4 regions of the Bacillus sp. BACIII genome follow, and region 2 is predicted to be linked to each of the others. Evidence: riboswitches for the same ligand, from Rfam matches in the RefSeq annotation. Region 2 holds a riboswitch; each other region holds the start of a gene.
What was found. Region 2 has a riboswitch for S-adenosylmethionine ahead of metE (5-methyltetrahydropteroyltriglutamate--homocysteine S-methyltransferase). Riboswitches for the same ligand answer to the same signal wherever they lie in the genome.
Positions count from the first base shown of each region.

Region 1: another riboswitch for S-adenosylmethionine. It lies ahead of ACXN9U_RS08640 (methionine biosynthesis PLP-dependent protein); the one in region 2 lies ahead of metE (5-methyltetrahydropteroyltriglutamate--homocysteine S-methyltransferase).
Region 3: another riboswitch for S-adenosylmethionine. It lies ahead of ACXN9U_RS18110 (5-methyltetrahydropteroyltriglutamate--homocysteine S-methyltransferase); the one in region 2 lies ahead of metE (5-methyltetrahydropteroyltriglutamate--homocysteine S-methyltransferase).
Region 4: another riboswitch for S-adenosylmethionine. It lies ahead of ACXN9U_RS06800 (phosphoadenylyl-sulfate reductase); the one in region 2 lies ahead of metE (5-methyltetrahydropteroyltriglutamate--homocysteine S-methyltransferase).

Region 1 is NZ_CM174437.1:1,825,618-1,831,200, forward strand. It holds gene ACXN9U_RS08620 (ribonuclease YeeF family protein) at 1-489, shown strand, start outside; gene ACXN9U_RS08625 (contact-dependent growth inhibition system immunity protein) at 506-796, shown strand; tRNA gene ACXN9U_RS08630 (tRNA-Val) at 1,579-1,651, opposite strand; gene metC (cystathionine beta-lyase) at 1,790-2,965, opposite strand; gene ACXN9U_RS08640 (methionine biosynthesis PLP-dependent protein) at 2,958-4,079, opposite strand; SAM riboswitch class I at 4,149-4,274, opposite strand; gene ACXN9U_RS08645 (esterase family protein) at 4,449-5,171, shown strand; gene ACXN9U_RS08650 (YjcG family protein) at 5,196-5,583, shown strand, end outside.
Region 2 is NZ_CM174437.1:1,709,892-1,715,474, forward strand. It holds gene ACXN9U_RS07975 (ABC transporter ATP-binding protein) at 1-253, shown strand, start outside; gene thiX (HMP/thiamine ABC transporter permease ThiX) at 228-989, shown strand; gene ACXN9U_RS07985 (STAS domain-containing protein) at 1,035-1,868, opposite strand; gene ACXN9U_RS07990 (S8 family peptidase) at 2,088-3,047, shown strand; SAM riboswitch class I at 3,188-3,342, shown strand; gene metE (5-methyltetrahydropteroyltriglutamate--homocysteine S-methyltransferase) at 3,426-5,583, shown strand, end outside.
Region 3 is NZ_CM174437.1:3,670,622-3,676,204, reverse strand. It holds gene ACXN9U_RS18120 (methyltransferase domain-containing protein) at 55-936, shown strand; gene ACXN9U_RS18115 (IS1182 family transposase) at 1,067-2,419, shown strand; gene ACXN9U_RS18110 (5-methyltetrahydropteroyltriglutamate--homocysteine S-methyltransferase) at 2,550-3,686, opposite strand; SAM riboswitch class I at 3,765-3,851, opposite strand; gene ACXN9U_RS18105 (LURP-one-related/scramblase family protein) at 3,936-4,412, opposite strand; gene ACXN9U_RS18100 (hypothetical protein) at 4,515-4,682, opposite strand; gene pepT (peptidase T) at 5,261-5,583, opposite strand, start outside.
Region 4 is NZ_CM174437.1:1,428,932-1,434,514, forward strand. It holds gene cysC (adenylyl-sulfate kinase) at 1-134, opposite strand, end outside; gene sat (sulfate adenylyltransferase) at 148-1,296, opposite strand; gene cysP (sulfate permease) at 1,344-2,408, opposite strand; gene ACXN9U_RS06800 (phosphoadenylyl-sulfate reductase) at 2,421-3,122, opposite strand; SAM riboswitch class I at 3,249-3,353, opposite strand; gene pyrE (orotate phosphoribosyltransferase) at 3,454-4,086, opposite strand; gene pyrF (orotidine-5'-phosphate decarboxylase) at 4,083-4,802, opposite strand; gene ACXN9U_RS06815 (dihydroorotate dehydrogenase) at 4,771-5,583, opposite strand, start outside.

The DNA.
Region 1 (5,583 bases), 120 kb from region 2:
AGTGTTATTGAAGAGCAGAAAGAAAGTGTGCTCAGTAAATCTGTGACTTCTGGCAATAGCGATATACATAGTGTTAAACAAGGCGACAGCAGTCCTCTCGCACCGGGCGGGGGTTTAGCTGCTCACGAGGCAAAAGGCGGACATTTATTGGAAAAACATGTTGGAAAAACAGATAAAGAATTAATAGAAAGACTGAAAACTGATCCTAACCCACATATTACAGCTTCATCTACTTTTAAAGATAGGGCTACCGCTGAAAGAATTGCTAATTCAGTTTTAAACGATCCAAAAAATATAAAGAAAATCGAAAATTGGATTGATGATCCTAGAAAACCTAAATTAATGTTAAGATACAAGGGCGATGGAGAAATAATCGGCAGAAGTGTATCAAGAAATTCAGATCTAGTAGAAAACGTTACAAACGCAAAAATTATACTCAAAAAAGAGAATAACGGTAACTTTATCCTTACAGGATATCCAACCAAATAGAAAGAGAGGAAGTATCATGGATGAAAGGTATGATTTCTTAGATGAATTAGAAAATTTTTTAGGTGCAACATTTCATCAAGATATCCAATCCCCTGAACACGCCTTAGACGAATTTATTGAAGAAATTAGTAAAGAAGGTTTGCTATTTACAGTAAAGTATTGCGAAGAGTTTCTAAATAGCGATCTACCTAAAGAAGAGAAGGAAGACATTATAAAGTGTAATGCAGAAATATATTTCCCGACAATTGGCTTACCACCTATAGAATGGTTGAAAAGTGTAATAGAACAACTAAAAGAAGCTATTTAAAAGAAACACTGAAAGGCCCCCATTTTATGAGAGGGCCTTTTTATATTGATACTGAATTTTTTGGCTTTCTTATCCGGATAGAAATGCGATACCGACAGTGCGGTTTGGATCTACTTGACGGCATCACTAGCTGAACTTTTCAACTATTTTGATCCTAAAAAGAGATACGGCCCATAATTCGAAGGTATCCTGTTCCGTTACTCCACCAATGCTCTTAGACATATAGACTGGACGAATCGTTCACCCAGCTTCTGACATCGTGAAATGCGACTAACGTCTTAAAGAAAACGCTAATGTATTAATCGTCACCGGTCCAAGTCCTTTCGTCATATGCTCGTCCTTCTTAAAATAATGGTCTCGAATTTAACCCATACATCTTGCATGTACACGAGATACTTACGAATTACTTCTCGGCTCATTTCGTGAATGTATCGCGCGATCCCCTTACGATCCAGAAATTCAAGAAAAAATCCGTAATTGTCTTCGTATTGGTTGAGCGTTGATTGCGCCCGCCCCTCCGATTTCTTAATTGCGCGAAACTGTACGAAAAGCACATCGAGATTGCTCGTAGTCTTCCGTAAAGTACGTTCCTTTTTGACGCGTTTTCCTGTTCTATTTGCGGACATATTACCGCCTTCGTTCGGTTAAGTCACGAAATAAAACCGCTACCTTGTCGTTGGTAGGACCGCTACCCTGCGCCTTAATACGCCTAACTCATCGACTAAGTCAACGCAATAAAAAACGGCTAGAAACGTTGATATAACGCCTCTAACCGCAGTGTATGATTCCGACTGGGCTCGAACCAGCGACCTCTACCCTGTCAAGGTAGCGCTCTCCCAGCTGAGCTACGGAATCATGATATGTATGTGTTGCTGGGTATGTTGTTGTCTCTCTGACATTTATAATTATATATCCTGATTTCTCATTCGTCAACACTTTTTTATCTACAATAAAAAAAGGGCGCGTCGCAAAAATTGACGGCGCCCTTTTCGTTTATGATCTGACGTTGGCGGGAGTTATTTTTTTCAATGCCTGTTCGAAGTCGCGTTCTAAATCTTCGGCGTTTTCGACTCCGACGCTCAGGCGTAGAAGGCCGTCTGTGATGCCGCGTTTTTCCCTTTCCGCTTGCGGCATGGCGGCATGCGACATGGCTGCAGGGTATGAGAGAATGGATTCAACGGCGCCGAGGCTGACCGCAAATACCGGAAGAGATACATGTTCGACCAACTTTTTGACGGCTTCTTTGCTTTCCAGTTCAAAGGACAGGACGGCGCCCGCTCCGGTTGCTTGCCGTTTATGGGTATCGGCTCCCGGGTGTCCGGCAAGGCCGGGATAGTAAACGTTTTTGACGGCGGGGTGCCCGTCAAAAAAGGCAGCCAGCCGTTCAGCCGTCCGGCTCGCTTTTTCCAGTCTGACCTGCAATGTTTTTAAGCCTCTCAATACGAGCCAGCAGTCCTGAACGCCGAGCACCGCTCCAAACGAGTTTTGCAGCTTATACAGCTGATTGCCGAGCTCTTCATCCTTGACGGCGGCAAGGCCTGACAGCACATCACTGTGACCGCTTAAAAATTTCGTCGCGCTGTGAAGCACGATATCTACGCCGAGATCAAGCGGCCGCTGCAGTGCAGGCGTCATGAAAGTGTTGTCAAGGTATGTCAGACAGCCGTGTTCTTTTGCCAGCTCGACGACGGCTTTTATGTCCGTAATGCCGAGCGTCGGGTTTGACGGTGTTTCCATATAGATGGCTTTCGTATTCGGCCGGATGGCGCGGGCGGCCGCTTCTGTGTCCGTCATATCGACAAAGGTGTGTTCGATTCCGAAACGGGACAGCACTTCTGTCACCATGCGGAATGTTCCGCCGTACACATCCTCCGTGACAAGAACATGGTCGCCTTGGGATAAGAGCAGAAACGCCGTCGAAATCGCCGCCATTCCGGAGCTGAAAGCAAAACCTCTCGTTCCGCCTTCAAGACCTGCGATCGTTTCTTCAAGCGCTGTTCTTGTCGGTGTGCCGGAGCGGCTGTAATCATATGTTCCGAATTCTTCAAAGGAAGACTGATGAAATGTGGAAGCATGCTGAATCGGCACGCTGACGGCTCCGGTAGCTCCGTCTGTTTTAAATGGATTGTGCACGAGCTGGGTTTCCAGCGTCCAATTTTGATTACTCATATGACACGGCCCCCTCTTTTACTTGCTGTAATGCCTGCTTTACATCCCGCTTCAAATCTTCTGCATGTTCAATTCCCACTGAAAATCTCAGCAGGCGGTTGCAGACGCCGTTTGCGATACGGATATCTTCCGGAATGTCCATGTGCGTCTGTGTCGCGGGGTATGTAATAAAGCTTTCCACCCCGCCGAGACTTTCTGCGAAACAGATCGTTTTCAGCGCCTTTAAAAATGGATTGACCCATTCCTCTTTTTGCAGCCGGAAAGACAGCATTCCGCCTTTTCCGGGATATAACACGTCGGCGATTTCTTCTTCCTGTTCTAAAAATGCTGCAAGTTCACGGGCGTTTTCTTCATGACGCCGCATTCTGAGCCCGAGTGTTTTCATCCCTCTCATTAAAAGCCACGAATCAAACGGCGGGAGAACGGCTCCGATCGCATTTTGGTGATTAAACATGATGTCGCCGAGCTCTTCATCCTTTACGACAGCAAGACCGGCAAGGAGATCATTGTGCCCGCCTAAATATTTTGTGGCACTGTGAATGACGATATCGGCTCCCAGTTCAAGCGGGCGCTGGATGACCGGGGTATAAAACGTATTATCGACAATCAAAAGCAGGCCGGCTTCTTTCGTAATCCGGGCGATTTTTTCAATGTCCGCCTCCTGCATTAACGGGTTTGTCGGCGTTTCAACAAATACCGCCTTCGTGTTTTCCGTTATTTTGGAGCGTAAACAGTCTTCATCGCTGAAATCATCATAAATAAAGCTTAAGCCGTATTTTCTCCATTCATTTTCAAACAAACGGTATGTGCCTCCGTATAAATCGGAGGATACAATCAATTCATCCCCGCTTTTAAATAAAGCCATAATCGTTTGAATGGCTGCCATTCCCGAGCTGAAAGCAAAGCCTCTCGCACCGTTTTCCAACACGGCGATAGCGTCTTCAACGAGCTGGCGTGTCGGGTTTTTCGTGCGCACGTAATCAAAGCCTGTAGATTCTCCTATTCCTCTATGTCGGTAAGCGGTGGACAGATAAATCGGCGGACTGACCGTTCCCGTTGCTTCTTCGCTTCTATTTCCAATTTGGGCTAATTTTGTTTCGACATGCTGCGTCATCAGTAAGCACCATCCTTTTTCAAAAATAAAAAAGCTCCCTCTTCATAAGAAGAAGGAGCTTTTCTCTTCCTCTTATCTTCCAAGCATGTGAATCGCTTGCTGGATTTAGCACCTTGGCACTTTGCCTTCCCGCGGCAAAGCAAACCGGTTGCTGAGGTTTCAAAGGGCCAGTCCCTCCACCTCTCGTGATAAGAATATTGTTTTGTATTTTCTGATTGTTCTATATTAACGCACTATAAAATGGATTTCAACAACTTTTTAATTTTCTGAACTCTCACAAGAAGTGCATCTGAAGAAAGAAATTTCTAATAATTCATGGTACAATAGGGAAAAACCATCAAGACAAGAAGCGGCCTGGAGGAATGCGAAGTGGCACCGAAAACCGGAATCATTCATGAGAAAAAACTTTTCTCTCATGAGCTTGAAGAAGAAATGACCGTTTTGGTCTACCTGCCCAACACTTACTCCCCCCTGTATAAATATCATACGGTCATCGCCCAGGACGGCCATGATTATTTCAGATTAGGGAGAATCGGGCGGCAGGCGGAAGAGCTCATGGCAAAAGGGGAAATTGACCGCTGCATCATTATCGGCGTCCCATATAAAAATGTGCGGGAGCGAAGAAACACATACCATCCCGAAGGCTCTAAGTTCGCCTCATATAAACGGTTTATCGCAAATGAGCTCGTCCCTTTTATCGACAAAGAATACCCGACTTATCAAGTCGGATACGGACGCACCATGATCGGGGATTCCCTCGGCGGAACCGTCTCGCTCATGACGGCGATTGACTATCCGAACATGTTTGGAAACGTCATCATGCAGTCCCCGTATGTTGACGGGCACGTGCTGGATGCCGTCCGGCAGTCGGAGGATCTCAAACAGATATCCGTTTATCATCAAATCGGAGAAAAAGAAACCGACGTCCACACGACGGACGGCCAGGTGCTTGATTTCACCGCGCCGAACGAAGAGCTCAAACAGCTGCTGGAAAGCAAAGAGTCTGAATACACGTATGAAACCTTTGACGGGGATCATAAATGGACATACTGGCAGCCGCTCATCACGCCGGCGCTGAAAAAAATGCTGTAACCATTCATTAAGGAGGGAACTTTCATGAAATACGGTATTGTTTTATTTCCATCAAAAAAATTACAGGATCTCGCAAATTCGTACCGGAAACGCTACGACCCGAGCTACGCGCTCATACCGCCGCATCTGACGGTAAGAGATCCGTTTGAAGCGACAGAACAGGAAATCGAGCAGATCGTATCACAGCTGAGACAGACGGCGAAAGAGTCGCATCCGCTCGTTCTGAAGATCACAAAATACAGCTCGTTTTCTCCTGTGAATAATGTAATATATATGAAAGCGGAGCCGACGGAGGAATTAAAAACGCTGAGTGAGAAATGCTACTCAGGAGCATTATCGGGTAAGCCGGAATACAGCTTCGTTCCGCATGTCACGGTCGGCCAGAAGCTGTCGTCAGATGAACATTCCGACG
Region 2 (5,583 bases):
GATGCTTCAGGAGATCCAAAAGGAAGGAACGGCTGTTTTAATGGTGACACATGATATGGAGCTCGTCTCAGATTATGCCGATACGATCCTTGTGCTCTGCGGCACGAAGCTTGTGTACCGCGGAACGCCCGACTCATTGTTTTCTGATCATATCGGAATCGCGGAGCGGGCGCATTTAGCTTTGCCCCTGCGGTATGAATGGATGAAACACGACAGGAGGCGGAGAAATGAACCTGCGGCTGGAGGCTGTTAACCCGTCAATTAAGGCGGCGGCTGTTTTGTTATGCGTTGTTATGCTGTCGTTTATTTATAACCCGTACACGCCTGCTTTGTTTTATATTATCATTGCCGGAGGCGTCCTCTTGGCGGGACATGTGCCGCTGAAAAAATGGCTGCTGTTTACGGTTCCGTTTGTCATTCTTGCCTTCGGATCTTTATGGACAGCCGCCGTATTCGGAAACGTCCCGACAACCGAAAGCAATCTGCTGTTTAAGCTCGGACCGATTGCCGTCAACAGTGATAATGCGGCGCTCGGGATTTCTATCGCGTTTCGTATTTTATGTTTTTCCGCTTTGTCGATGATGTTTCTTTTCACAACCGATCCGATTCTGTTTATGCTCAGTCTGATTCAGCAATGTAAGCTCCCGCCGAAGCTTGCTTACGGCGTGATCGCCGGGTTCCGGTTTCTTCCTCTTCTGAAAGATGAAATCCTGATTATCAGACAGGCGCACAGAATCAGAGGCGCGGCGTCTGATTCCGGGCTGAAAGGAAAGCTCTTTGCCTTCAGGCGCTTTACCATCCCGCTTTTGGCAGGCGCCATCAGAAAGGCGGAACGCACAGCGATCGCAATGGAATCTAAAGGTTTTACAGGGAGCCGAAACCGCACGTTTTACAGAACGGTTACTGTGCGCCGCGCCGACTGGTTCTTTTTCATGCTCGTGCTCCTTTTATTCGGCGCAAGCTGTCTCATTTCACTGTTGTTTTTATAAAAACAGGCCGCCGGAGTGATTCGGCAGCCTGTCTTTATATGTATGTTACTGATGATAATTGAGAGCCTGGGCGAGGTTGGATTTAATCGTAATATCCGAGAAATTAATGCCGAGCTGTACGGCGGTTTGGGCAATTTCCGGCCTGATCCCGGATAAAGTGGACGAAACGCCGATCAGGTTCAGCGCCTCAATTAATTTAAAAATCTGGTGCGCCACCATTGTATCGACAACCACTACGCCCGACAAGTCGATTAACAGATGCTCAATCAGCCGGTTTGCACATGTACTCAGCGTATTTTCAAGAATGTATTTGGCGCGTTCCGTGTCAATATTGCCGACAAGCGGCAGAAGCCCCGTCCGATTGCTCAGCGTAATAACCGGCGAGCTTAATTCTAAAATCATTTCTCTTTGTGCATTCAGCTGCATTTTCGAATTATATTCGGCGTGATCGACAAATGTGTAAATCGTAAAATCAAATACTTGAACGATTAAATTCTCCCATCTCTTCCTTTCTCCCTCGGCAAACGAAGATTCATGTTTATCGGCAAACGCATCATAATAACTGATGTACAATCTCCGGTTTCTCATGAATTCACGGACCACATACTGGACCGGGGTATCCAGATGCTTCTGGTCTTTCGCAAGCTCAATCACCCATCGCTCGAACTCTTCTAAAAATTCTTTTTCCGGCATGATATACATTTTATTAATATGCCGGTAAAATTCTTTATCTTGCTCCATCAGCTCTTCTATGATGACGGGATTTGTCAAAGAGTAAATCGAATTCGGATCCGAATCTTCCATCGTTTCAATCCATTCTTTCGCAATTTGATCCACCCGTTCGGAAAAATAGTCGTACAATGCTTCATTTATCTTCATACCTCTTCTCCTTTCCCATTTCCAATTATAGCGTCAGCTGATGCCGAATCAAAATAAAAGCCGTTGAACCATCCAATTATTTGAAATTATTTAGTGCAATAGATTGCGCCTTTTTTATGAAAATGCTTCAAATGACTCTTTCTGAACGGCATAATCTGCCATAAAATAGTAGCAACACCCTTGAATCCACTCGCAAGCATAAAAAAGGAGGGCTTTTTTATGAATGGTGAAATGCGGTTGATTCCTTATGTCACGGATGAGCAGATCATGGATGTGAACGAGCTTCCTGAGGGTATTAAAGTGATTAAGGCGCCAGAATTGTGGGCAAAAGGGTTTAAAGGAAAGGATATTAAAATCGCGGTGCTTGATACAGGCTGCGACATTAATCATCCTGATTTGAAAGACCGGGTTATCGGCGGAAAAAACTTCACCGATGATGACGAAGGCAAAGAAGACGCGATTTCCGATTACAACGGCCACGGGACACATGTTTCCGGAACGATTGCCGCCAATGATTCAAACGGCGGAATTTCAGGTGTTGCGCCGGAAGCGAGCCTTTTAATCGTTAAAGTTCTCGGCGGTCAAAACGGCAGCGGCAAATACGAATGGATCATTAACGGCATCAACTACGCCGTTGAACAAAAGGCGGACATTATTTCCATGTCACTCGGCGGCCCGAACGATGTGCCTGAACTGAAAGAAGCCGTCACAAATGCGGTAAAAAGCGGTGTACTGGTCGTTTGCGCAGCAGGAAATGAAGGTGACGGAGACGAGCGGACAGAAGAACTGTCGTATCCGGCCGCTTACAATGAAGTGATCGCCGTCGGATCAGTCTCAATCGCCCGTAAATCGTCAGAATTTTCAAACGCAAATAAAGAAATCGACCTCGTGGCGCCCGGAGAAAACATTCTCTCCACCCTTCCCAACCATAAATACGGGAAGCTGACGGGCACTTCAATGGCCGCCCCGCATGTGAGCGGAGCGCTGGCCTTAATAAAAGGGCTTGAACAGGACTCGTTTCAGCGGACGCTTTCTGAAGCCGAAATTTATGCCCAGCTTGTGCGGCGTACTCTTCCTTTGGGCATCGCCAAAACATTGGCCGGGAACGGGTTTCTGTATTTAGACGCACCTGATGTGCTCATGGAAAGAGCCGAACAGGCACAGCTGCTGTCTTTCTGATATTTTTCTCATATAATGATTGATCCGCTTGTCAACATCACCAATTTTTAAAATGTGAGATTTTCTATTGACAGTGATCTGAATAAGCTGATAAGATAACCAACAAATGATGTAACTTTTCAAAAAAATTGAAATATTTTCTCTTATCGAGAGTTGGGCGAGGGATTGGCCTTTTGACCCCAACAGCAACCGACCGTAATTCCATTGTGAAATGGGGCGCGTGATTTTTGCGCCGAGACGATTGTCTCCTAAGGCACGGTGCTAATTCCATCAGACGTGATCTGAGAGATAAGAGAGGCTTACATTTTGATGTTAAAGCCTCTTTCTCTCATGAGAAAGAGGCTTTTTTGTTACATCTCACTTAAAGGAGGAGACTTAATGACTACAATCAAAACTTCAAATCTCGGTTTTCCGAGAATCGGCTTGAACAGAGAATGGAAAAAAGCGCTTGAGGCTTATTGGAAAGGAAACACTGATAAAGAAACGTTTCTTAAAGAGCTTGACGGTTTATTCTTATCAGCTGTCAAAACACAGCTTGACCAAAATATCGATATCGTGCCGGTCTCTGATTTTACTCATTATGACCATGTGCTTGATACAGCCGTCAGCTTTAACTGGATTCCGGAAAGATTCCGCAGCATCACGGATCCTGTTGATACATATTTCGCGATTGCCCGCGGTGTTAAAGACGCCGTTTCCAGTGAAATGACAAAATGGTTCAACACCAACTACCATTACATCGTTCCTGAATATGACGAAAGCATTGAATTCCGTCTGACGAGAAACAAACAGCTTGACGACTACCGCCGGATCAAAGAAGAATTCGGAGCGGAAACGAAACCTGTCATTGTCGGTCCGTATACATTCGTCACACTTGCGAAAGGATACGAAGAATCAGAGGCGAAAGCGATTCAAAAGCGCCTTGTTCCTCTTTATGTACAGCTGCTGAAAGAGCTTGAAGCAGAAGGCGTCAAATGGGTTCAGCTTGATGAGCCTGCCCTTGTGACAGCCTCTGCTGAAGATGTCCGCGCCGCAAAAGAACTCTATGAATCTATTACAAAAGAGCTTTCAGGGCTGAATGTCCTCCTGCAGACATACTTCGATTCGGTTGATGCATATGAAGAACTCGTTTCGTATCCTGTACAGGGAATCGGGCTTGATTTCGTGCATGATAAAGGCAGAAACCTTGAGCAATTGAAAAAGCACGGCTTCCCGAAAGATAAAGTGCTGGCAGCCGGTGTGATCGACGGCCGAAACATTTGGAAAATCGATGTTGAAGAACGCCTTGATGCGGCTTTGGATATCCTCAGCCACGCTGATGTTGAGGAGTTATGGATTCAGCCTTCAAGCAGCCTTCTGCACGTGCCGGTGGCGAAACACCCTGACGAGCATCTTGAAAAGGATTTGCTGAACGGCCTGTCATACGCTAAAGAAAAACTGGCGGAACTCGGCGTCTTAAAAGAAGGGCTTCTGTCCGGCAAAGCGGCCGTCAGTGAGCAGATCGAAGAGTCAAAAGCGGCACTTAAAGCTTTGAAAGCATTCGCAACAGGAGCGAACTCAGCTCAAAAAGAAGAATTGAATCAGCTGACAGAAAAAGATTTCTCCCGCCCTGCAAGCTTTGAAGAACGATTGGCGCTGCAAAATGAATCACTCGGTCTTCCCCTTCTGCCGACGACGACGATCGGAAGCTTCCCTCAATCTGCAGAAGTGCGGAGCGCACGGCAAAAATGGCGGAAAAAAGATTGGACGGATGAACAGTATCAAGCGTTTATTAATGCGGAAACGAAGCGCTGGGTTGACATTCAGGAAGAAATCGGCTTAGACGTGCTCGTTCACGGAGAATTTGAACGGACGGACATGGTCGAATACTTCGGTGAAAAACTGGCCGGGTTCGCCTTTACGAAATATGCATGGGTGCAGTCTTACGGTTCACGCTGCGTACGTCCGCCTGTCATTTTCGGAGATGTCGAATTTATCGAACCGATGACGGTAAAAGATACGGTCTACGCCCAATCGCTGACAGAAAAGCACATGAAAGGCATGCTGACGGGACCTGTCACCATTTTAAACTGGTCATTCCCGCGCGTGGATATTTCAAGAAAAGAAATCGCCTTCCAGATCGGGCTTGCCCTCAGAAAAGAAGTAAAAGCGCTGGAAGATGCCGGTATTCAGATTATCCAAGTGGATGAACCCGCGCTCCGTGAAGGACTGCCGTTAAAAACGCAGGATTGGGATGAATATTTAACTTGGGCCGCAGAAGCTTTCCGATTAACGACGTCTTCTGTGAAAAATGAGACGCAGATTCATACGCATATGTGTTACAGCAACTTTGAAGATATTGTCGATACGATCAATGACCTTGACGCTGATGTCATCACAATCGAACACAGCCGAAGCCACGGAGGATTTTTAGAATATCTGAAAGATCATCCTTACGTGAAAGGCCTCGGACTCGGTGTATACGACATTCACAGCCCGCGCGTGCCGGCTACTGAAGAAATCTATCAAATTATCGATGATGCGCTTGAAGTGTGTC
Region 3 (5,583 bases), 1.9 Mb from region 2:
ATTTGTCTATGCCTTTTTCATTTCATCAAAATTACGAATGAATGAGGTGTTTTTTTGGCGTCGATGAAAAGAAAACGCGCGGAATTACTGCAATCATGCCAGTCCGTATTCAGATGTCCGCTATGCCGTACGGCCATGGCGGTCTCCCAAAATCAAAGCTTGATATGCGGAAACGGGCATACATTTGATATATCAAAACAAGGATATGTGAATTTCCTCAATAAAGCGGTCAAAACACGCTATGACAGGCAGCTGTTTGAAGCGAGACGCGAGCTTTTTGACAGCCGGGAGTTTTTTGCGCCGGTTCAAAAAGAGATCGCCGCCATCATCAGCCGTACGCAATCTCCGCAAAAACAGGCGGCGGTATTGGATGCGGGATGCGGAGAGGGCTCCCATTTAGCTGCCGTATGCCGATTGCTGCAGCCCGCTTTTTCTGTGACGGGAATCGGCATTGATCTCTCGAAAGAAGGTGTGCTGCATGCGGCAAAGGCCTTCGGGGATCAAATGGTTTTTGCCGTCGCTGATGTGGCGGATGCGCCGTTTGCCGACAGCCGTTTTGATGTCGTGATGTCTGTTTTATCACCTTGGAATTACAAAGAATGCAGCAGGCTTTTACGAAAGGGCGGCACAGTCATTAAAGCGGTGCCGCGGCGTGATTATTTGAAGGAAGTAAGGGAATTCTTTTTCGGAGACAGTCCCCGGCGGAATGACACCGCCGATTCAGCGGCCTGCCGTTTCCAAGCGGGCTTTCAAACCTTTGATCGCAAACGGCTGCGTTACACGAAGACGTTATCGCAGCCTGATCTTGAACGGCTTGTGAAAATGACGCCCCTAACATGGAAATGCACTGAAGAAAGCATTCAGCGGTTTATCGGCCGAAAAGCGGCTGATATCACGATAGATATCGAAGTTTTAATCGGGACCGATCCGCTGTAAAACGGAAAAGACACGCTATTAGCGTGTCTTCAGGCTGTCGAGAAAATCTCGACAGCCTTTATTTTTCCTTAAAATATCCATTCTCCTGTATTAAAATAAAAGAAAGACTAAAAAGGACGGTGTCTTTCTCATGTTCCACACAAGAAACTCTTCTCAAAACACAGCCGAATTTGTTTTGCTTGACCAACTCGTCGAAGAAGATCATCTGCTTCGAAAAATTGATAAACACATAGACTTCTCTTTTATCATTGAAAAGGTTAAGCCTTACTACAGCGAAAACAAAGGCCGCCCTTCACTCGATCCGCTGATTTTATTCAAAATGATGTTTATCGGCTACCTCTACGGTATCCGTTCAGAAAGACAGCTCGAAAAAGAAATTTACTACAATATGGCATACAGATGGTTTCTCGGATTGAACATAAATGATCCAGTTCCGCATCACTCCACCATCAGCTGGAACAGACGCACACGCTTTAAAGATACAACCATCTTCCAAGACATCTTTGATGAGATCGTTCTTCAGGCCATCAATCATGACATGGTGGGCGGACGTGTCCTATTCACTGATTCAACTCATCTGAAAGCCAATGCCAACAAGCATAAATACACAAGAAAAACAATTGCGCAGGATACCCAAAACTATATCAAGGATTTAAATGAAGCCATACAAGAGGATCGGGAGGAACACGGAAAAAAGCCGTTAAAAGTCAAAGAGGAGGTGAAAGCTGAAAAAGAGATCCGCCACAGTACAACTGATCCGGAAAGTGGATATATGTATCGTGAAAATAAACCGGAGGGTTTCTTTTATTTAGATCACCGAACAACGGATATGAAACATAACATTATCACCGACGCCTATGTCACGCCCGGAAATGTCCATGATTCTGTACCTTATCTTGACCGATTGGATCACCAAATCGCACGATTTGATTTTGATGTAGAAGCCGTCGCTCTTGATTCTGGTTATTTAACGACCCCGATCTGTAAAGGATTAGCTGACCGCCATATTTTTGGCGTTATTGCCTATAGACGATATCACCCTGCCAGAGGCTTGTTTCCAAAATGGAAATTTCATTATGACAGTGAACAAGATAGATACATTTGTCCAAATCACCAAACACTTACATACTCAACAACTGACCGAAAAGGCTACCGGTCATATAAATCAAATCCTGAAATCTGTTCCGCATGCCCATTGCTTGCACAATGCACAAAATCAAAGAACCGCCAAAAGGTCATCACCCGGCATGTATGGGAGGACCATAAAGAAAGGGTCAGACAAAATCGCTTGTCTGTTTCAGGAAAAAACCTCTACAAAAAAAGAAAAGAAAAAATAGAGCGAAGCTTTGCAGATTCAAAACAGCTGCATGGGCTTCGCTATTGCAGGTTGAGGGGAAAGCGGAATGTGAGCGAGCAAGTCCTCCTCACAGCCGCATGCCAGAATATGAAGAAGATTGCCACATACCTAGCCAAACAAGGCTAGGCATGTGGGAGCTCTTTTTCTGCATCTGAAACCTGATGAATATCTAAAGAAACTGTATAAAACAAAAAAGCTTGTAGAAAAAACATCGTTTTCTCTACAAGCTGAAGACACGCTATTAGCGTGTCTTTTTTTATTTCCAGACTTCACCGGCGATGTCGACGACATGGCGCAGTTTTGCCCATTGCTGTTCTTCTGTGATCAGGTTTCCTTCCTCAGTGGAAGCGAATCCGCATTGCGGGCTGAGGCAAAGCTGATCCAGGCTGACATATTGAGAAGCTTCTTCAATCCGGCGTTTAATCGCGTCCTTGTCTTCGAGATCGCCGTGTTTCGACGTAATCAAACCGAGTACAAGCTGAAGATCAGAGCGTTTGACATAACGGAGCGGTTCAAAGCCGCCGGAGCGGGAATCATCATATTCCAAGAACAATCCGTCAAGGTCAAGCCCGTCAAAAATCGTTTCCGCCGCCGCATCATATCCGCCTTCAGCCGTCCATGTGGACTGGAAGTTGCCGCGGCAGATATGCATCGTAACCTTCAAGTCGGCAGGACGATCCTTAATGGCGTCATTAATAGAAGCTGCGAACAGCCTGCGCAGCTCATCCGGCGTCGTTCCGAATGCTTCAATCTGGCGAAGCCCCGCTTCCGATAAGAAAACGGCCCATGCGGTATCATCGAGCTGAAGATAGCGGCATCCGGCGTCATAGAAAGCTTGAATCGCTTTTTTATACGCCTTTGATACATCATGCTGAAATTGTTTGTAATCATTCTGATACGCCGCTTTTTCCAATTTTCCGCGGAAAAACAACATATTCGGGCTTGGAATCGTCATTTTTGGAACAGCATCGCCGGCAATGCTGTGAAGAAATTTATAATCTTCGAGCATCGGATGCTGAGAAAAATCAATATCTCTCGTTACTTTAATGCCGCGCGCTTTCGTCTGTACATTGTGAAACTGAATGCCGCTATCTGGCGTAAACGCTTCGACGCCGTCTAAGTTTTCGAGAAAATCAAAATGCCACCAGGCCCGGCGGAATTCGCCGTCAGTCACGACATTGAGGCCGGTTTCTTTCTGCTTTTTTACGCTGCGGATGATTTCTTGGTTTTCGATTTCGCGCAGCTGTTCTGCCGAAATCTCACCCGCCGCTCTTTGCAGGCGGGCTTGCTTCACAGCCGCCGGCCGGAGCAGGCTTCCGACCTGATCCGCGCGAAACGGCGGGTTTTTTCTAAGAAGAGTGTGCAATGGTTGTTCTGTGTTTTGCTGTGACATGAACGATTCCTTCTTTCCTCAATGAAATATAAAAAGCTCTTCCCTTGGATAGGGAAGAGCTTGCGTCCGCAAATCTCAACCTTATCTTCAGGATTTAGCACCATTCTGCTGAACAGCGGTTGCCGGGTATCATAGGGCCAGTCCCTCCACCTCTCTTGATAAGGAAATATGCTATTTTTCAGAATAAACTGTAATACTCTTAATCTTAGTATATTATCTTATATTGTCAATATATTTCGATAAATATTTTTATTTATCACCCTCAAATAGAATCATATCTATCACGATTGCGATCGCAAGACAAAGAACAATATCCTCTTCATTTTCAATCTCCAAATGATAAGAATCGCCCCAGCTCATCCATGATTTGGTGACGGTCATCCGGTTTGATTTCCCGTCTGTCACTTGAAAATTCCGTCCCCACACATCGCCGGTAATATCCCAGCCGACTCCGGAAATTTCAAATTTCGGTTTGAAAAACGTCATTTTCTTGATGACTTGGCATACAGGCTTGCCGCCGACGGAAATTTCGTAACGGGGAACGAGCGACATCAGTTTCTGACTGACGCTGGCGAGCGTGCGGCCGTCCAAATCAGTCAGCTTCAATTCATCACCGAACGAAAACAGCTTTCCTTCAACATTGTAGACTTCTTTTCCGCTTTCAAGAAACACTTGAAACCGATTCTTAAACGTAAACATCCGCTCTTTGATATAAAAATGATACATAAAAAAACTCCTTTTTTATGTTGTACGTAAAAAGGAGACGGATGGTTTCATATTGGAGGGGTGCACAAAAAAAGGCTGCCGATTTTGCGGCAGCTGTCGTTTTTATGATAGCGGCATCCGGCGTTTCTGACGGATCGCATTTAAATCAATGATGTTATTCGTGTCGGCAGCTGTCACCAGCGGGCTTGTCTTTGGCGTTTTCCGGCGGTTGTCCTTACTGAAAGAGAAAACCAGGTATCCTGTCAAAGCAGCAAAAATAAGTAGCATCATTTTACATACCTCCCAAAAAAAGTTTTGGTATTATTATTGTACGAAAAAACAAACGAAAAGTATTCAAACAATTGTCACTTTTTTAAAAAATAAAGACATTTTCCGTAAAAATGACTATGATCTGCGGTTGATTTTGCTCTTGTTGTGGTTCTATAGATTGTATCGGCTGCTGATTGATGATCGTTTATATAACTTTTTCACTATTTTTTGACAGTGCCGAATTAACTAATGAGGTGTTTTCGTTTGCCTTGTGTTATTCAGTACCCTAAAAAATCCTGCGATATGCAAAATAACTGCTTCTAACGGAAGATTATGATTTGATAGCGCTTTCCTTATTTTTTGTAAGAAAACGAGATGTTATCTTACAAAAAATCGTCTGAACATTTTCCGCAGCTTTTTAAAAGGGTTCGATTTCGTCTCCAGAACGCGGGGGTCTTTTAAGGTTTTTTTTAATTCATTTGCTACAGTGCCTCTTGCCATAGTCTTCACTCCCTCCTTCCAATTCATACCTTATATACGGAAAGAAAGAAGGAAAGGTTTCATGTGAAAGAAAAAAACCAAAGCAGGGAGCTTTGGTTTTACGCGCGTTCTTCAAACAGCCTGGCGATCTCAACAATGACGTTTACCGCCTTTTCCATATGGTCGACGGAAATGTATTCATATTTTCCGTGGAAGTTTTCGCCGCCCGTGAAGATGTTCGGTGTCGGCAGTCCCATGTAAGAGAGCTGTGATCCGTCGGTTCCGCCCCGGATCGGTTCGATAATCGGTTCGATGCCGAGGTTTTTCATGGCTTGATAGGCGATGTCGACAATTTCTTTGACCGGTTCGATTTTTTCTCTCATGTTGTAATATTGATCATGCAGTTCAAGCTTGATGCTTTCCTTGCCGTATTTAGCCGCAA
Region 4 (5,583 bases), 280 kb from region 2:
GCGTTTGCAATCGTGGATTTCCCTGAACCGCTTAAACCCGTCAGCCAGAGGATAGAGCTTTTATGCTTGTTTTTCTGTTGGTATTCTTCTTTCGTTATTGAGGCTTCATGCCATACGATATCACGATTTGTCACTCTTTTTTCCTCCTTAAGAAACGCCTGCTTCTTCTTTTGTTTTCAGCCCTTTAATCAGCACATCGACAACTTCAGGACGGCTGAATTCCGCCGGCGGCATGACGCCGCTTCGCAGCATTTCTCTGACCTTTGTTCCCGACAGAATGACGTGGTCTTCTCTGTCATGCGGACATGTTTTGGCCGTTCCCATATTGCCGCATTTTTGGCAGAAGAAGCTGTGCTCGAATTTCATCGGTGTAATCCCGAGCTCATCCGCTGTAAATTGATCAAACAGCTCTTGCGCTTCGTATGTGCCGTAGTAATCACCGACGCCGGCATGATCGCGGCCGACGATAAAATGCGTGCATCCGTAGTTTTTGCGGACAAGCGCGTGGAAAATGGCTTCTCTCGGTCCCGCGTACCGCATTGCCGCCAAAAATACACCGAGGAAAACGCGGTCTTTCGGATAATAATGATCGAGCAGCACCTGATAGCTTTCCATTCTGACATCCGCCGGAATATCATCTGATTTTGTTTCACCGACGAGCGGGTTCAAAAACAGGCCGTCAACCGTCTCAAGCGCGGTTTTCTGGATATATTCGTGAGCGCGGTGAACCGGATTTCTCGTTTGGAAACCGACGATGGTTTTCCAGCCTTTTTCTTCAAAGCTTCGTCTCGTTTCAGCAGGTTCAAATGTAAACTCAGGAAACTGCTTTGACGCTTTTTTAATTAATGTGATCGGCCCGCCGACATACGTATCGCCGCGTGAAAATAGTTTTTTCACGCCTGGATGAGCGTCATCATCGGTTTTATATACGTGAACGGCTTCTTTTTGTTTATCCGGCGTATAAATATCTTCGATGTCCACTGCGCCGTATGTTTCTCCGCCGTAAGTCAGTTTTACGGTGTCTCCGACAGCAAGCTCAGCCGCTTTTTCTGAATCGACCGGAAGCGTAATCGGCAAAGACCAGACAGCCCCGGATGCCAGACGCATATTTTCAACGACTGACACGTAATCTTTTTCTGTGAAAAATCCTTCAATCGGGCTGTAGGCTCCGATTCCGATCAGCTCTAAATCAGCAAACGAAATCAAATCCAGCTCAATTTCTTTTTGGACGGATGTAAGATCATACTGCTCATTCACCCGATTAACTAATGTTCCTCCGTGCGGTGCTAGACTCATAGTACATTTTCCTCCCAGTTAACAGATAAATAAACTCAGATTAATAGTTAAATGCCCCCGCCTTGTTCATGGACAGAGCGTTTCTCTTTTCGGATGGCTTTCATCAGACTGGCGGCTCCGCCAGCTGCCAAAAGCACGCTGGCCATCATAAAGATGGAATAGTAATCTCCTTTTAACAGCAGAGAGACAAGCAGATACGAAATCGACAGTGACAAAAACGGCGAAACGACCCATACTTTGAGCATCGTTTTCACGACTTCTTTATGAAAAACGTTCGGCCCGTTTTTGGCCATTCCGATACCGATGATTGATGATGATGTCACCTGCGCCAAAGGAACCGGCAGACCGAACACGGAACTGATAATGACAAGTCCGGCTCCGGTTCCGGAAAGCAGTATGCCTTCGCCGGCGGAAAATCTCGTAATCTTTTTCCCGTTGGTTTCAAGCACTCTGCGTCCTAAAAGCAGAGCGCCGAGAGCGACAAAGATACCTCCGTACAGCGTCCCTTTGGACACGCTGAGCACGCCGGCGGCAACTAAAGGCCCTACCGCATTTGCGACGTTGTTCATTCCGGCTGAAAAAGCTTCCCAAAACCCCGCAATAAGCAGGACAACCCCCAAAACCTTCTGTTTCCGGCTCGAAATGACTCGAATATTCAGAGAACTGGATACCTTCGATACGAGAAACGTGAAACAGAACGCAACAAACGGTACGAGCACCCAAAAAATCACGATGACCAAAAGATGCTGCAGAAACAATACTTTGTACGCGACGCCGACCCCGACAATCGCCCCAACGGTGACCTCGCTTGTCGACAGCGGAATGCCGAGCACATTCGCCGTGAATAACGATAACGCCGCCGCTCCGATAATAATGCACACAATGGTGAGCGTAATGGTCTGTTCGGGAATGATTCCGCCGCTGATCGTCTTAACGACTTCTCCGCCGCCGATAACCGCCCCTGACAGGACGCCGGCCGCGCAGATAATCAGCGCATACGTTTTCTTTTTAACGGCGCCGGAACCGTAAGCGACCCCCATTGAAGCCGCGGCTCCGCTGGCTCCGATATTCATGGCGAAAAACAGGCAGAATAAAATAGCGGCTAATTCCATTGTGCAGCTCCTTTATTCATGCAGTCCGCATTCTGTTTTTGCCATTCCGTTCCATCTGCCGCTCCGCAGGTCTTCTGCGGTAAACGCAGGTGAAGTGCACGGTTCACAGCCGATGCTCGGATAGCCCTGATCATGAAGAATGTTATAATCCAGCTCATGCTTGGATGTATATCTCCAGATGTCTTTCCACGTCCAGTGGATCAGCGGGCATACTTTAATGGATTGAAACTTATCGTCTTTATTCAGGAAATTCGTATTCGCCCGGCTCGGCCCTTGATCGCGTCGGAGGCCGGACAGCCATGCCGGACGCCCGGCGAGCGCTTCTCTTAACGGCAGAATTTTTCTGATGAAGCAGCACTGGTTCGGTTCTCTTTCCCACAGTTTATCTCCGTGAGCCTCGGCCTGTTCCTCAAGAGTAAGGCTGGGCTTTTTCAGGATGATGTTCAGTCCCGGGTAACGTTCTTTCACTTTTTCGATCGTTTCATATGTTTCTTTAAAGTGAAGTCCTGTATCGAGAAACACGATTTCCGCGTCTTTTTTCACTTTAGAAATTAAATCGATCAGGACGATTCCCTCAATCCCGAAGCTGCACGCGTAAACAAGCTGGTCTCCGTAGTGGCCGTATGCCCATTTTAAAACGGACAGCGCGCCTTTATAGGAATCGTCTTCCGGAAATGTAATCGCCGGTTCCTCCCATGTGTCATACGTTAGCATTTTTTCTTTCCTCCTCCCGGAGACAATCAAACAGCTGTTGTTTTCTGCCGGTTGTCTTATCCCTCAATCTTTTTTCATATAAAAAACTTTCAATCCAGCGGAATGAAAGACAGTGACCCGTTATAGCCCTTATCTTCAAAATGCTGTGCATTTTTCTGGATGCGGCACCTTGCATGACACGCAGGTTGCCGGGCGTCATCGGTCCAGTCCCTCAGCCGCTCTTGATAAGCTTTTTAGATTTGTACTAAATTTTAGCACAATTCTAACAGAAGTCAACCCGAGTTTTTTGATAGGAATAATAAAACAGGCCCTGAGGCCTGTTTTATTGTCATTATTTTTTAAACCAATCTTTTGACTCGGGATTTTGTTTCCATGATTTCAGTTTCTCAATGTCATCTGAATGTATCGTTCCGTTTTCAAGCGCTACTTCAATCAGCGTGTCATAATCTGTTAACGAGTAGTACGGCAGACCCGCTTTTTTAAAGGCTTCTCTTGCTTTCGGCAGTCCGTATGTAAAAATTGAAAGGACGCCGAGAACTTCCGCGCCCTCTCTTTGAAGGGCCGCCGCAGCTTCAAGCACGCTGCCCCCGGTAGAAATCAAGTCTTCAATCACGACTGTTTTTTGTCCTTTTTTAACGGCGCCTTCTATTTGATTTCCTTTGCCGTGCGCTTTCGGTTTGCTTCTGACGTAGCACATCGGAGCGCCTGTACGGTCTGCGAGAAGCGCAGCATGCGGAATGCCTGCCGTGGCAGTGCCCGCGATCATCTCCGCCTCGGGGAAATGCTCTTTCAGCAGTCTGCCGAGCCCGTCCGCCACATTATTTCTCACTTTTGGATACGACAATGTCAGACGGTTGTCACAATAAATCGGCGATAAAATGCCGCTCGCCCACGTAAACGGCTCATTCGGGCGTAAAAAGACAGCTTCAATGTGTAATAGATGTTTTGCGATAGCCTGTTTCATCGGCGAACGCCCTCCCATTCCAGTTTAATGGCTTCATATGCTTTAACGGGGTTTTCCGCTTTTGTAATTGAACGGCCTACGACAATGGCAGACGAACCGTTTTCTTTCGCAAATGACGGAGTCGCCGTCCGGACTTGATCATCAGCTGCGTCATTGGCCGTGCGGATGCCCGGAGTGACTGTCAGAAATGACGGCCGGACCGCTTCATAAATGGCTTTTGTTTCATGAACTGAACATACCACTCCGTCCAGCCCGCACTCTTCAGCCATTTTGCCGTAATGTACAACCGTTTCTAACAGCGGCTTTTGCAGCAGAAGCTCTTCCTTCGCCATCTGCTCTGAAGTGCTCGTCAGCTGGGTGACTGCGATTAATGACGGGCGTTTTTTGCCTGCCGGCGTGCCTTCTTCAAGCCCCTCAAGAGCTGCGCGCATCATGCGTCCGCCCCCTGCGGCATGCACATTGACGAGATCAACGCCGAGGCCCGCAAGCCGCTTCATCGCTTTATTGACTGTAGTCGGAATATCATGAAGCTTCAAATCTAAAAATATATCACAGTTCCGTTCTTTTAATTGGTGAATTATGGCGGGTCCTTCCTGATAAAAAAGTTCCATCCCCGTTTTGACAAACAGCCTTTCCTTTTTAAACAAATCTAGAAACGCTAAAGTTTCTTCTCCTGATGCAAAATCAAGCGCGATGATGGGCAGGTTGTTCTGCATGTTTCCAGCTCCTTCCGATGCATTCACTTACAGATTGATAACCGTATTGGCGCAGCACACGAGGGAGCTGTTCAATGATTTCCGGGCAGACGAACGGATTGACGAAGTTGGCCGTCCCGACGGCAACTGCACTTGCTCCGGCGAGAAGAAATTCTAATGCATCTTCTGCGGTCTGGACGCCGCCCATCCCGATAATCGGAATGTCAACGGCCTGGCTGACTTCGTATACCATCCGGATGGCGACCGGTTTGATCGCCGGGCCTGACAGTCCGCCCGTTTTATTTGCTAAAATCGGCCGTCCCGTCTTAAGATCGAGCCTCATCCCGACGAGTGTATTAATCATCGTCAGCCCGTCAGCACCGGCCGCTTCAATCGCTTTCGCAATTTCGGTTATGTTTGCGACATTAGGAGAAAGCTTCACATACACAGGCACTGAGGAAACTTCTTTCACCGCTTTTGTCAGATCGGCCGCCATGGCGGGATCAGTTCCAAAAGCAATCCCGCCCGTTTTGACATTCGGACACGAGATGTTCAGCTCAAGCGCATGCACATTCGGCGCTTGGCTGATGCGTTCGGCTACTTCTTTATAGTCTTCCACCTGAGAACCCGCGACGTTTGCGATAATCGGCGTGTCAAACTGTTCGAGCCAAGGCAGCTCATGATTGAGCACATGCTCCAGACCGGGATTTTGCAGTCCGATGGCATTCAGCATTCCCGCGCTTGTCTCCGCCACTCTCGGTGTCGGATTTCCGAAGCGGGCTTCGTTCGTGGTGGCTTTAAT